One region of the Paenibacillus sp. FSL H8-0079 genome, then DNA from elsewhere that is predicted to be linked to it. Evidence: predicted binding sites of a transcription regulator. Region 1 holds the regulator's gene; each other region holds the start of a gene.
What was found. Region 1 encodes NrdR, which represses ribonucleotide reductase genes. Its sites were predicted from a motif close to AACACNATATATNGTGTT; they were not measured.
Positions count from the first base shown of each region.

Region 2: MHI06_RS27550 (anaerobic ribonucleoside triphosphate reductase) is a predicted target of NrdR. The motif match lies at 2,077-2,094, and genes of this name have one in related genera.
Region 3: MHI06_RS10505 (adenosylcobalamin-dependent ribonucleoside-diphosphate reductase) is a predicted target of NrdR. The motif match lies at 2,206-2,223, and genes of this name have one in related genera.

Region 1 is NZ_CP150300.1:2,155,987-2,160,294, forward strand. Features, by position in the region: gene MHI06_RS09785 (MntP/YtaF family protein) at 1-749, shown strand, start outside; gene coaE (dephospho-CoA kinase) at 759-1,355, shown strand; gene MHI06_RS09795 (lytic transglycosylase domain-containing protein) at 1,352-1,915, shown strand; gene MHI06_RS09800 (alpha/beta-type small acid-soluble spore protein) at 1,998-2,219, opposite strand; gene nrdR (transcriptional regulator NrdR) at 2,336-2,803, shown strand; tRNA gene MHI06_RS09810 (tRNA-Ala) at 2,989-3,061, shown strand; gene MHI06_RS09815 (S-layer homology domain-containing protein) at 3,605-4,308, shown strand, end outside.
Region 2 is NZ_CP150300.1:6,176,174-6,180,481, forward strand. Features, by position in the region: gene MHI06_RS27545 (histidine kinase dimerization/phospho-acceptor domain-containing protein) at 65-1,660, opposite strand; gene MHI06_RS27550 (anaerobic ribonucleoside triphosphate reductase) at 2,142-4,103, shown strand; gene nrdG (anaerobic ribonucleoside-triphosphate reductase activating protein) at 4,100-4,308, shown strand, end outside.
Region 3 is NZ_CP150300.1:2,300,069-2,304,376, reverse strand. Features, by position in the region: gene MHI06_RS10505 (adenosylcobalamin-dependent ribonucleoside-diphosphate reductase) at 1-2,144, opposite strand, end outside; gene MHI06_RS10500 (SNF2-related protein) at 2,608-4,308, shown strand, end outside.

The sequences.
Region 1 (4,308 bases):
TGGCGCTTGCTTTGGCGCTTAGTTTAGATGGTTTTGGAGTCGGGATTACATATGGGTTACGGAGGACTAAGATTCCCCTGTTATCTATCGCTGTTATTTCGATCTGTTCGGGATTGGTTATTGCCTTGTCGATGCAAGTAGGTGTGCTGTTGTCCCATGTGGTGTCACCGGATATCGCTTCGATTGTGGGAGCCGTTATATTGATAGGCATTGGTGCATGGTCACTGTTGCAACTTATTCGAAAGCAAGGCAAAGAACAGCTGGAAACAGACACTAGAACGAACGAGGGAACGGAAACAAAGGTAACTGAAGTTGGAGAAACAAAAGAGACGCTGTCGGATTCAAAGGGTAGAAATCAGGTGCTTGCGCTGGATCTGGAGCAATCGGCGTCTGGTGGCTCGTTGGAACGAATGGTATTTACACTGGAGTTGCGTAAGCTGGGGGTCGTCATTCAGATCCTTCGGAGTCCCTCCAAGGCGGATATGGATAACTCGGGGAGCATATCTGCCCAGGAAGCGATGTGGCTTGGTATTGCACTGTCTCTGGATGCGTTTGGGGCAGGATTGGGAGCGGCACTTTTGGGATTTCCTACACTATGGACGGCACTCATTATTGCACTGTTTAGTGGGGCGTTTCTGTCACTCGGCATGAAGGTTGGACTGCGTTTCTCAGCTCTGCGCTGGATGCGAAGACTGTCTGTATTGCCAGCACTATTGTTAATGATTATGGGAATAATGAAGCTGTTATGAGGTGAAACGATGAATATAGGCTTAACCGGCGGGATCGCGACAGGCAAAAGCAGTGTTTCCGCCTATCTCGCCAGTAAGGGAGCGTTGCTCATCGATGCAGACGTTATTGCCCGGGAAGTTATGATGCCCGGGCATCCCGTGTTGGCCGCCGCTGTTGAGCGGTTCGGACAAGCCATACTGAACGAAGATGGAACACTGGATCGGAAAAAGCTTGGAAGTATTGTTTTTCAACAACCCGAGGAACGAAAGGCATTGGAGGCTATCACACACCCGGCGATCCGTAGAGAGATGCGTGAACGGGCTGCCGCATACGCGGTGCAACATCCGGATAAACTTGTGGTATCTGATATTCCTTTGTTATACGAATCGGGTCTGGAAGATGGTTTCGAGGAAGTGATGGTTGTATATGTTCCCAGGTCAGTCCAACGAGATCGCTTGATGATTCGGGATGGAATGACTGCGGCACAGGCTGAAGCCCGGATGGATGTACAGATGGATATTGAGCGCAAAAAGCAGCTTGCAGACATTGTCATCGATAACAGCAGCATATGGTCAGAGACGGAGCAGCAAATTGACTCATTTCTACAACGTAAGGGTTTGTTATGAAAATATTACGCAAGAAACGTGTACTGCTGTTGATGTTTGTGTCCTTTGTACTCGTGCTATTTCTGAATACAAACTGGATGGCATGGTTCTATCCGATTCATTATAAGGAAGAGATTCGTGCCCAATCTCAGAGCTACGAGGTTGATCCGTTTCTGATTGCTTCCATTATCAAGGTGGAGACCAATTTCAAGACAAGCAAGGAATCCAAACGAGGTGCCATTGGGCTCATGCAACTGATGCCGGACACTGCGAACTGGATATTGGAACAAGCCAAAATTCCTCACACTTCACTGGAGGAATTGAAGCACGAGCCAGAACGAAATATTCAATTAGGTACATGGTATCTGCGGAATCTGTCCGATCAATTCGATGGCAATGAAGCCGTTATGATCGCTGCCTATAATGCGGGTCCAGGTAAAGTGAACAGTTGGCTTAGAGATGGTGTATGGGATGGCTCATTCGATACGGTGAAAGATATTCCGTTTGGTGAGACGCGTCACTATGTACAAAGGGTCATTTACTATTATAATCAGTATGTAAAGATCTATAATACGTTCTGAGTATATAAGTAGAAGCACAGAGCAGGCCGGTTGTTCACCGGCCGCTCCATGCTCCTCTGTGTAGCGTATTACGATGCAGATATTATTGGTATTGACCTGCCAATTGCTGTTCTGCAATTGTTACCAGACGCTTCGTGATGTATCCACCGATCGAACCGTTCTCGTAAGAAGTCATGTTACCTTGGTATCCGTCTTGTGGGATGCTGATTCCGAGTTCTTGAGCAACTTCATATTTCAGTTGTTCGAGGGCTGCGGAAGCTTTAGTTACCACCAAGTTGTTGGAGTTACCGTTGCTTTGTGCCATTGCTGTTCACCTCCTCGCGGGTTGGTAAAAGTATTATGTGTCGGCAATGCGTTTTTCATTACAAAATGAGTACAGGGAATATGTGGTAAAAAGTAAAACGTGGGAAGTGATCTGATTTGAAATGTCCTTATTGCGCTTTTCTGGGCACCAAAGTCCTTGATTCAAGGCCAGCTAATGAATCGAAGTCGATTCGTCGCCGTCGTGAATGTGAGCAGTGCGCCAGAAGATTTACAACGTTTGAGATGATTGAAGAAACACCGCTGATCGTTATTAAGAAAGATGGCAGCCGGGAAGAGTTCAGCCGGGACAAGATTCTCCGTGGGCTTATTCGTGCCTGTGAGAAACGTCCAGTCTCTGTAGAGACGCTGGAGATGATGGTATCTGAGGTAGAGAAGTCTTTGCGTAATACTGCCGATGCTGAAGTCGAGAGTCGCCAGATTGGTGAGCTATTGATGGAACAGCTGTTTCCAGTCGATGAAGTGGCATATGTGCGCTTTGCTTCCGTGTATCGCCAGTTCAAAGACATCAATATGTTCATGAAAGAACTAAAATCCCTGTTGTCCAAAGACGATCGGGAGCATTAGTGAAGTGGGTAAGGGGAGAAGAGCAGTCTGGGGTTCCAGTCCGTGTGTGCCAGTGAAATCGGTTGTTCTTCTCCAATCACTTTGGAGCATGAAAAAGTGATTGACAGCGAAAGCTGGATTTTATATGATATAGGAGTCGCCTGCGGAACGTAGCAGTGCTGAACAAGTTATTCATTTCATATCCTGGGGCCTTAGCTCAGCTGGGAGAGCGCATCGCTGGCAGCGATGAGGTCAGGGGTTCGATCCCCCTAGGCTCCATATAAACTTAAAATGATGAAAACCCTTGCGGAGCAAGGGTTTTTTATTGCTTTATTAATCGGAATATATACTCATCAAGCTGAGGCGATCACTCACATGTATAAAGGTAGTTTGAGTACGCGTGAAGTGGCTAAGTTCATCTACTCCATGTTTTGGATCGCATTTACTCTCTCCCACCACGATCAGTAATACCACATTATTATTTGAATGTTTAAGCTATAACTTTTTTATATATGAAGCTAATAAGCTATGAACCTAATTTAGTGATTTATAGCTTTTTTGTCGTTAAAACATTTGATTGTGTTTTATAGGGGGAAATTACTAGGGGCGAAGAACCTTGCATATCTCGCATCTATGCATAATAGGTTATAGAAATTTGTAGAAGTAAATATCAAAGTTTATTTTGAATTTTCTTTATAGATTAATCCTAGTAGTGAAAAGATTATGGTGTATTATAATATTAACAGTTAGGTGCGTTTTTAATTTTTAGATAAGAACATTCATATTACATACTAATAAAGAACGGAAGGAAGCGTTGCAACCATGTTACATGCAAGAAAGATGAACCTTTTAAAAAAAAGAGTTCTTATCGTAATTGGTATTTTATTGATTGCTTTCGCAATGTCGGAATCTAGCCTAGCGTCATCCGTTGATCCAATTGATCAAACAACGGATACAGACAATACGATCCCGGATTCGCATGGCGGATCAAAGGGAGTAGGACAAAGCTTTACTGCAGGCAAAACGGGATGGATGTACGATGTCGATGTATTTCTTGCTCAATCCTCAGCTGCTGAGCGGGAGATAAGCTTGACGATTCATGAAGGCGCCGATATTAATGGGACAGTACTAGGCGTAGCGAAGGTAAGCAGTAGTATTGTGCCTGTTTTTCCGGGAGGATGGGTTCGGTTTAATTTTGACGAAGGGATTTACGTGGAGTCTAATAAGGAGTATAGCATGATGATGGAGACAACCAATAATGACCCAAATCAAGTAAACCAAGTCACTTGGAGAATATACACTCCTAGTGCATATACTGGCGGTACACCGTATTATTTTGGACATTGGAATAATTTCAATTTTGATTTTGCATTCAGGACGTATGTAGCTTCTCAGCAGAGGGACTATTCGACTATTTTGCAGTTGGATCAGCTTACAACAACTTATGGTGATACAGAGGAGATCAGAGCTACATTGCTGGATTTTCAAAATCAGGCAGTATCGAATAAAAGAATCACATTTTCTCT
Region 2 (4,308 bases), 2.7 Mb from region 1:
CCAAAGAAGCGCACCTACAATAGGTACGCCAAATTAAGAAATTCATATTCGACTGTCTGCTCGTTTAAGGCATAGTAATACTCAATGCGTTCAACAGATCCGCCTGTCTGACCGGCTTCGTCAGAACAGCATCAAAGGTTTCCGCATCATGCAGGTCGATGTGCATGCCATAGGGAACCAGTACAATGACGGGCAGATTGTCCGTACGTTGCTTCAGTTCATGTACAAAATCGACTGCGCCGCCTTCCAGTAATCCCATATCCACAACGGCCACATCCGGCTTGAAGCCTTCCTTGATCCAGTCATGCGCTACCGTCGAACCGGAGGTCATATGCACATCCATCTCCCATCTGCGCATCAGGGAAGAAACGCCTTGCAGAATGTCAGGATCTTTGGCAAGCAATACCTTTCGGCCTCTTAACCGCTGCTGGACACTTGCAAGCTGCGGCAACTCCCAATATCTGCGTAATGGAAGGCTAATCTGGAATTCCGTCTCATTCTCCATCACACGATCCACCTGAATACGGCCATGCATGAGAATGGCAAGGTTCTGACTTACAGCCAGACCCAGATTGCTTCCGATCAGTTTTTGGATATCCGATAACATCTGGCCCGTGTACTTCACCTTGAGCAGAAGTGTACCGGTCTCCTCGGTTTCATCTCCGTTCACCACTGCCGTGATCAGAACCGAGCCTTCACGCGTTGAATCCATAGCATATTGAATGACATGCGCAAGCAGTTGTCCAATCTTGACCTCATCACCAACGAACACTTGCGACACATTCAGTTCGAGATTTAATCCCAACTCAATGTTTTTGCCCGCCGCAATCCCCGCATAGAGATAGACGGTGTTCTCGATGGTACCGACCAGATCGAACGGATCGTCATGTATAACGGTTTTTCCTGCCTCATTAATATTGAAATTCATCATATTATTCAGCAAGGAGAGCAGGATATTGCCGCTCGTCTCAATCATATTCACATACTCCGACTGCTCCTCGGACATATCCGGAGTGCGCATCAGATCTGTCAGTCCCAGAATGCCGTTCAGGGGATTACGAATCTCATGACTCATCAGTTTTAGCATCTGCGTTTTGGTCATGGCCTCGGACTCGGCCCGTTCCTTCTCTGCCTGGAGCTGCTCTTGCATCTGTTCCGAATCACTCAGTTTCCGCTCCTGTACATGTAACGTGCTCTCCAGATCGACAACATAACCCAGGAAGACAGCCATCGCATTCAGTGTCTTCATGTCGGGTTCACTAATCACGTAATCCGGATTATCCATCAAACAGATGGTACCGAATGTTTCGCCGGATCTTCGCATAATGGGTACGCCCACGAAGAAACGATTTCCGAGCCCGCTTGTGACGTCCATAGATCGTGTCATCGGATGTTCACATGTATCCTGGATGGTAAGAACGCTACCTTTATCTCTCAATACCAGGCTGCAATATGAATCCGTAAATGGAAGGACACTGCCTTTAACGATTAACTCTTCCGCACGATTAAAAGCCTCCAAAATGACATTCGTTACCCCGTCATTCGTGGCAACGAAGATGGTATTGACCTTCAATATACCGCTTAATACGTCTACGATATGGGCCGCAGCTTCCTTTATATCTTCATAGAAGCCTCTCGTAATGCCTTCTGCCGTTCCCATGATTCACCCCTCTTATCTTAGCTGCACTTTCAAATCTGTATATCAGAATGTTTAATTACGTACAGGGGTCATCAAAAATCCGAATAGCTGTCACAATCTATACTTATATGATTAACACCGTAGAAGTATAAGAGAATCATACTCCCTGCCCATAGCCCATTTTTGGACAAAGGCAGGTCTTAAACGGATGGTTTAATAACCGAAAAGTCATGTCAAATCTCCTTTTCAGATTGATCAAAACCCATCTTGTCCGACTTCGGATATTTACTTGCAGGATAACTAGAAATTATACGCTTTCGCTCAGACTTTGGGAACCTTTAACCCGTAACAATAAACGGAAAGTCCACTGTGCCCAGTAAGCAGTGTGATCATTATCACACCCAAAAACCCACATATAGTTTATAAATGGATAATACGAATCTACATATAGTGTTACACGGAAATTGAATGATATCCAAAATCATTTTAGGAGGAACCTTACATGAACATGCTTGAGTATGCCACTCCACCGGCATCCGATCTATTATCCGACCTGGGAAGACGAATTATTGGCGCTGAAGACGCCGATACGCTGAGGGAAAATGCCAATCTGAATGGAGACTCCTTCAGCGGCAAGATGAGCAGGCTCGGTTCGGAGACCGCCAAGTGGCATGCTCTGCGTCATGTGTTGCCGGAAGAGCTTGCTCAAGCTGTGGAGAACGGGGATCTGTATGTACACGATCTGGACCAGTATGCACTCGGAACGACCAACTGTATCTTTATCCCGTTTGACCGTCTCCTCGCTGCGGGTTTCAACACAGGCAACGGATCGGTGCGCACACCTCAGACGATCATGTCTGCCATGGCTCTAGTTGCGATCATCTTCCAATCCCAGCAGAACAGTCAATATGGTGGCGTATCAGCCAATAAGATTGACTGGGATCTGGCTCCGTATGTACTGCGGTCTTTCCGCAAACATTACCGTAAAGGACAACGCCTCTTTGGTGAGAATATCCTGCTTGAGGATGAACAGCTTCATCTGGACAGCATTGAAGCGAAGAATCAGTGTCCACAGGCGTATGCCTTCGCCTATGAAGAGACTGAACTTGAGACAGGACAAGCTGCTGAATCGCTGATTCATAACCTGAATACGATGAGCAGTCGGGCAGGTGGTCAGATTCCGTTTACTTCACTGAACTATGGATTATGCACATCAGCGGAAGGACGCCTGGTATCACGCTCATTGCTGGAAGCGACCATCCGTGGTCTGGGCAACGGCGAGACTCCTGTCTTCCCTCAACATATTTTCCAATGCAAACAGGGGATTAATCAGGCTCAAGGCGAGCCGAACTATGACTTGTTCCGTCTGGCAGTCACCTGTTCATCACGGCGGATGTATCCCAACTTTGTCAATGTGGATGCCTCCTTCAACTTGCCCTATTATCATCCGGAGGATCCGGATACAATCATCGCCACCATGGGATGCCGCACACGTACACTGGCTGACCGCTTTGGGCGCAATCGTCAAAGTGGTAAGGGCAATCTGTCCTTCAATACGATTAACCTGGTCAAGCTCGGCATCCGGTTTGGTATCTGCCAAGGCAGCAGAGCCGTTGCCGATCGGGCAGGCTTCTACACCGCTCTGGAATCCGTGATGCATAATGCCGCTGACGGCCTGTTGCATCGCTACCGCATCCAAACTGTGCAACCTGCCAAGGCATCCGACTTCATGATGCGGGAGGGTGTATGGGAAGGTGGAGAGCAGCTCGCTCCGAATGAACCTGTTGCCGATCTGCTGAAACACGGCACGTTATCCCTTGGGTTTATCGGTCTCGCTGAATGTATGACAGCTCTCTATGGACGCCATCATGGCCAGGACCCTCATGTGCATCGGGAAGCGCTGAATATTATTCGGACCATGAGAGAGTTCTGTGACCGGATGAGCGAGCAGCATAACCTGAATATCACCCTGTTTGCCACACCTGCTGAAGGGTTGTCCGGCAAATTCACGAAGATTGACAGAGAGCGTTATGGCCTCATTCCTGGAGTTAATGATCGTGAGTATTATACGAATTCATTCCATATCCCGGTCTATCACACTCTTCCAGCTTATCGGAAGATTGAAGTGGAGGCCCCGTTCCACACGTTATGTAATGCGGGTGCAATCTCCTATGTGGAGCTTGACGGAAACGTTCGAGCCAACACCGCAGCTTTCCTGCGGATCGTACAGTATGCACTGGCACAAGATATCGGTTATTTCTCTATTAATCATCCGATTGATCGCTGCCCTGCATGTGGTTATGAAGGGGTCATCGGGGATGTATGCCCAGGTTGTGAAGTCCATGAGGACCATGTGCACTTCCAGCGGTTACGCCGCGTAACTGGCTATCTGACCGGAGATTACAAAGTACGCTTCAATGCTGCGAAACAGGCCGAAGTACGGGATCGGGTGAAGCACCGGTGAATCTGTATGGATACATCCCGGAGTCGGTGAATGAAGGGACAGGCCTGCGTGCCGTGTTGTTCATCAGCGGATGCCGTCACGCCTGTCCGGGCTGCTTCAGTCCGGATTCATGGAGCTTTCGAGCGGGTGAGCCCTTTACAGAAGAGCGGCAGCAGCAGATTCTGTATGAAGTGACGAACCATCCGTTGCTGGATGGTGTTACGTT
Region 3 (4,308 bases), 140 kb from region 1:
CGCAGTACCTGAGGACGGCTTCTATATTGTTTATCCAACACTTTAGCAGACGGAGAGGTTTGATCGGAAGAAAGAGCCCCACCATCAACCTCGCTAGTGAAAGATCCAACACCTGCCTGCCCTCCGATATTATTCGGGTTATCTATTGCAGATACGACATTCTTCTCTCCTGCTTCCACCGTGTTCTCATCTTCGATCTTGGTCTCTTCCTTCTTCGACGTGGACAACACCTGCACATCCCTGCTACCATCGCGGTATATCGTTACTCCCTTGCAGCCAAGATCGAAGGCTAATTCGTACAGCTCAGCTGTATCCTCCACTGTAAAATCAGCCGGACAGTTGGCCGTCTTTGAGATTGAGCTATCCACCCATTGCTGGATCGCAGCCTGCACCCGGATGTGATTCTCAGCCGACAGATCCATCGCCGTCACATAATAGTCTGGTAATGCTTCACCCGGATGTTCATCCAGCCAATCTTGCGCAATCGGTACGAACTGTTCATCATAACCTAGACGGCTTTGACGAAAATACTTGAAGGCGAAATACGGCTCAATACCTGTGGAGGTGCCCACCATCGTACCTGTACTTCCCGTTGGCGCCTGTGTAATCAGTGTGACATTTCGAATGCCCTGTTTACGAATGGCCTCTCCCACTTCAGGGTACGTCGCAACCATGTTTTTCATGAATCCACTCTGTAAATACGGTTCAGCTTCGAAAGCTGGGAAAGCTCCCTTCTCTGCTGCAATCTCTGCCGATGCCAGATAGGCCTCCTTCGCCATGAATCCATACAGTTTATCCAGAAATGCAAGAGATTCAGGACTGCCGTATCGAATACGCAGCTTAATCATCAGCTCTGCCAGTCCCATCGTGCCAAGCCCCACCCGGCGTTCACGCTGCTGATTCAGTCTGTTTTCCTCAAAATGATACGGTGTTGCATCGATGACATTGTCCAAAAATCTAGCCGAGATCCGAGTGGTTTCCGCCAGTTCATCCCATGCCACATCATGATTCGTCTCATCGTAGAATTTGGACAGATTGATCGCTGACAGATTACATACACCCCAACCAGGCAGGCCTTGTTCCCCGCACGGATTAGTACAGATGATCGGATTGAAGTACCAGCTGTTGGACATCTGGTTGTAGTACTCCATGAATACCACACCAGGCTCTGCCGATTTCCAGGCTGATTCAATAATGGAATGCCAGATTTCGCGAGCCTTCAGTGTACGATAGTGCACGACCGAATGACCTGCCGCTTTCCACTGCTGCATATCCCCATTCCACTCGGTGTCATAGTCCGGATCGTTCGTATCAGGGAACACCAAATCCCAATCTCCGTCCTGCTTGACAGCCTCCATAAATGCGTTGCTCACACATACAGACAGATTGGCATTGGTCACCTGCCCCATCGTTTGTTTCACGGTAATAAAATCAAGCACATCCGGATGCCAGTCATTCATCATGAGCATGAGCGCACCCCGGCGGCTTCCACCCTGTTCAATCAGTCCAGTCGTATAACTGAACAATCCGCCCCACGATACGGAACCGCTGGATGATCCGTTGACACCTTTCACCACCGCTCGGCGAGGACGCAAAGAGGACAAATTAATGCCAACACCTCCCCCACGTGCCATAATCTCCGTCATCTCGGTCAAGGTTCTCATAATGCCACTCCGACTGTCTTGCGGAGACGGAATGACATAACAATTGAAGAGTGTCAGCTCATCGCTTGCTCCCGCACCCGCAGCAATGCGGCCTCCGGGTACTAACTTCCAATCTTCCAACACAGAGCGGAACTTGGACTCCCACGTTGCCCGCTGATCGGCTGTGGATTCGACAGAAGCCATCGCTTTGGCAAGACGGTTCCACATCTCTTCCGGAGTTTTTTCTATGTTGAGTGTCAATTTCTCCACGTTTGTCTCGATGATCTCTCCGCTTCGAGTCCTTACCTTTACAAGCTGACCCTTACGTTCTATGATTTCGCCCACTTCCTTGGTTGGGAACTTGGGATCATCCTTCGTTAATACCAATACAACATCCCCGACCTTGGCATGATTCGAATCAGCGTCCTTCCAGGCGTATCGGTCCAGAAATATTTTTTCGCTGAGTCCTTCTAATTGGTACGATCGTTGGTTCGATTTCATCGCAACGTTCAACCTCCCCGGAATAAAGCTCCTTTTTCACTATACAACTAAAATATGATGAAACACCACATATAGTGATATGAATTAAGTATATTACACCATATATTGATTTTCCATGCGACTTTTATCATAGTCCATCTTCATAGATTCCCCATGCTCGGACAAGCTTCTTGTAAATAAACTGTAGTTCACATTGGTTCAACTAAACTTTTTACACAAGAACGGAGAGGACAGAAATAATCTGAAGAAGCGAAGCGTTCGCCTTTATCCCCGGGTTTTCCCCCTTTGGACAAGGGAATCAAAAAAATCTGGGGATAACAGCGATCGGAAGGTTATTCTGTCATCGGAGTGACAAGTGTAAATATTCCTTATTTGAACTTACATAGTTATGAACTGACTCTCATTCGTCCATACTATTACCTACGAATAAAACGTCATCACGTATGGCAGGGGAGGAAACACCATGAACCGGAAAAACCCGCACCACACGAATCAACCTGTAGCTGAGCTGCCCGTTCCGTTGGAATTTGATCGGAGCTGGATCAATCAGTTGGAATCACGACTGGATAAAGGAGGTCCTTGGGGGGATTACCGCCTCTTTCAACTCGGTATTCAAGCCGAAGAGACCAACTTGATTCCCAATTTTGACGAGATCCAATGTCTCAAGCATCTACAAGGCCTCACTCCACTCCCTCACCAGATGGACACTGCACGCAGAGTATTATTTGAAATGTCAGGCCGGGCCATTCTTGCCGATGAGGTGGGTCTTGGCAAAACCATTGAAGCCGGTCTCATTCTGAAAGAATATATGGTTCGGGGTCTCGTATCCAAGGTACTCATTCTCGTACCAGCGTCTCTTGTGCTGCAATGGGTACGGGAGTTGAATTCGAAATTCGGCATCCCTGCCATTGCCCAGAAAAAGGCCTATTCCTGGCAGAATGAAGTGGTTGTTGCTTCCATGGATACAGCCAAACGTGATCCGCATAAAGATATGCTGCTGAATACCGATTACGACATGATTATTATTGATGAGGCTCATAAGCTCAAAAACAAGAAAACAACCAACTATCAATTCATGCTGAAATTGCGCAAAAAGTATTGTCTGCTGCTCACAGCTACACCTGTGCAGAACGATATGAGTGAGTTGTTCAATCTGATCAACCTGCTGAAGCCGGGTCAACTAGGTCGTCAGGGTGATTTTGCAGCCAACTTTGTCGTTGACAAACGGGTTCCGAAAAATCAGGAGCAGCTTAAGAACGAGTTATCCAAAGTCATGATTCGTAACCGCCGCGGCGAAGGCCCCGTCCAATTTACCAAACGGAACGTCTCCAATGTGAATCTGCAACTGTCGCCCGAAGAACAGGCGCTATATGATGGCGTGACTTCCTTTGTTAAAGACCAGTACCAGGAAGCCGGCGGCAACTTGAGCAGCATGCTTTCCCTTGTTACATTACAGCGGGAAGTGTGCAGCAGTCGGGATGCTGTATTCGTAACACTGGTTAATCTGTCGAAGAAACTTCCGCTGGACTCTCCCCTTCGGGACAAAATTTGGGAACTCGTTGCCCATATTAAAGCGATCAAGGAGAATACCAAAGCGGAGAAAACGATGGAACTGGTTCGGAACATGAATGAAAAAGTAATTATCTTCACCGAATACCGGGCCACGCAGGAGTATCTGCTGAACTATTTCCGCAACAACGGGCTTACGGCTGTCCCCTATCGGGGTGGCATGAATCGGGGCAAAAAAGACTGGATGATGGACCTCTTCCGCGGACGTGTGCAGGCCATGATTGCAACCGAAGCGGGTGGCGAGGGCATTAATCTGCAATTTTGCCATCATATGATCAACTTCGATCTGCCTTGGAACCCCATGCGGGTAGAGCAGCGAATCGGTCGGGTGCATCGGCTGGGACAGCAGAATGACGTGAACATTTTCAACCTGTCCACAACCGGAACCATCGAGGAACATATTTTGAATCTGCTGCATGAGAAGATCAATATGTTCGAGATGGTGATCGGCGGGCTGGATGTCATTCTGGAACGGCTGGAGAAGAAGGAGTCTATTGAGAAAAGTTTGTACAAAATCATGCTTGAATCACAAAATGAAGAAGATATTCGCCGCAAAGTGGATTCACTTGGGCAATCGCTGAGCTCCATTCAGCGT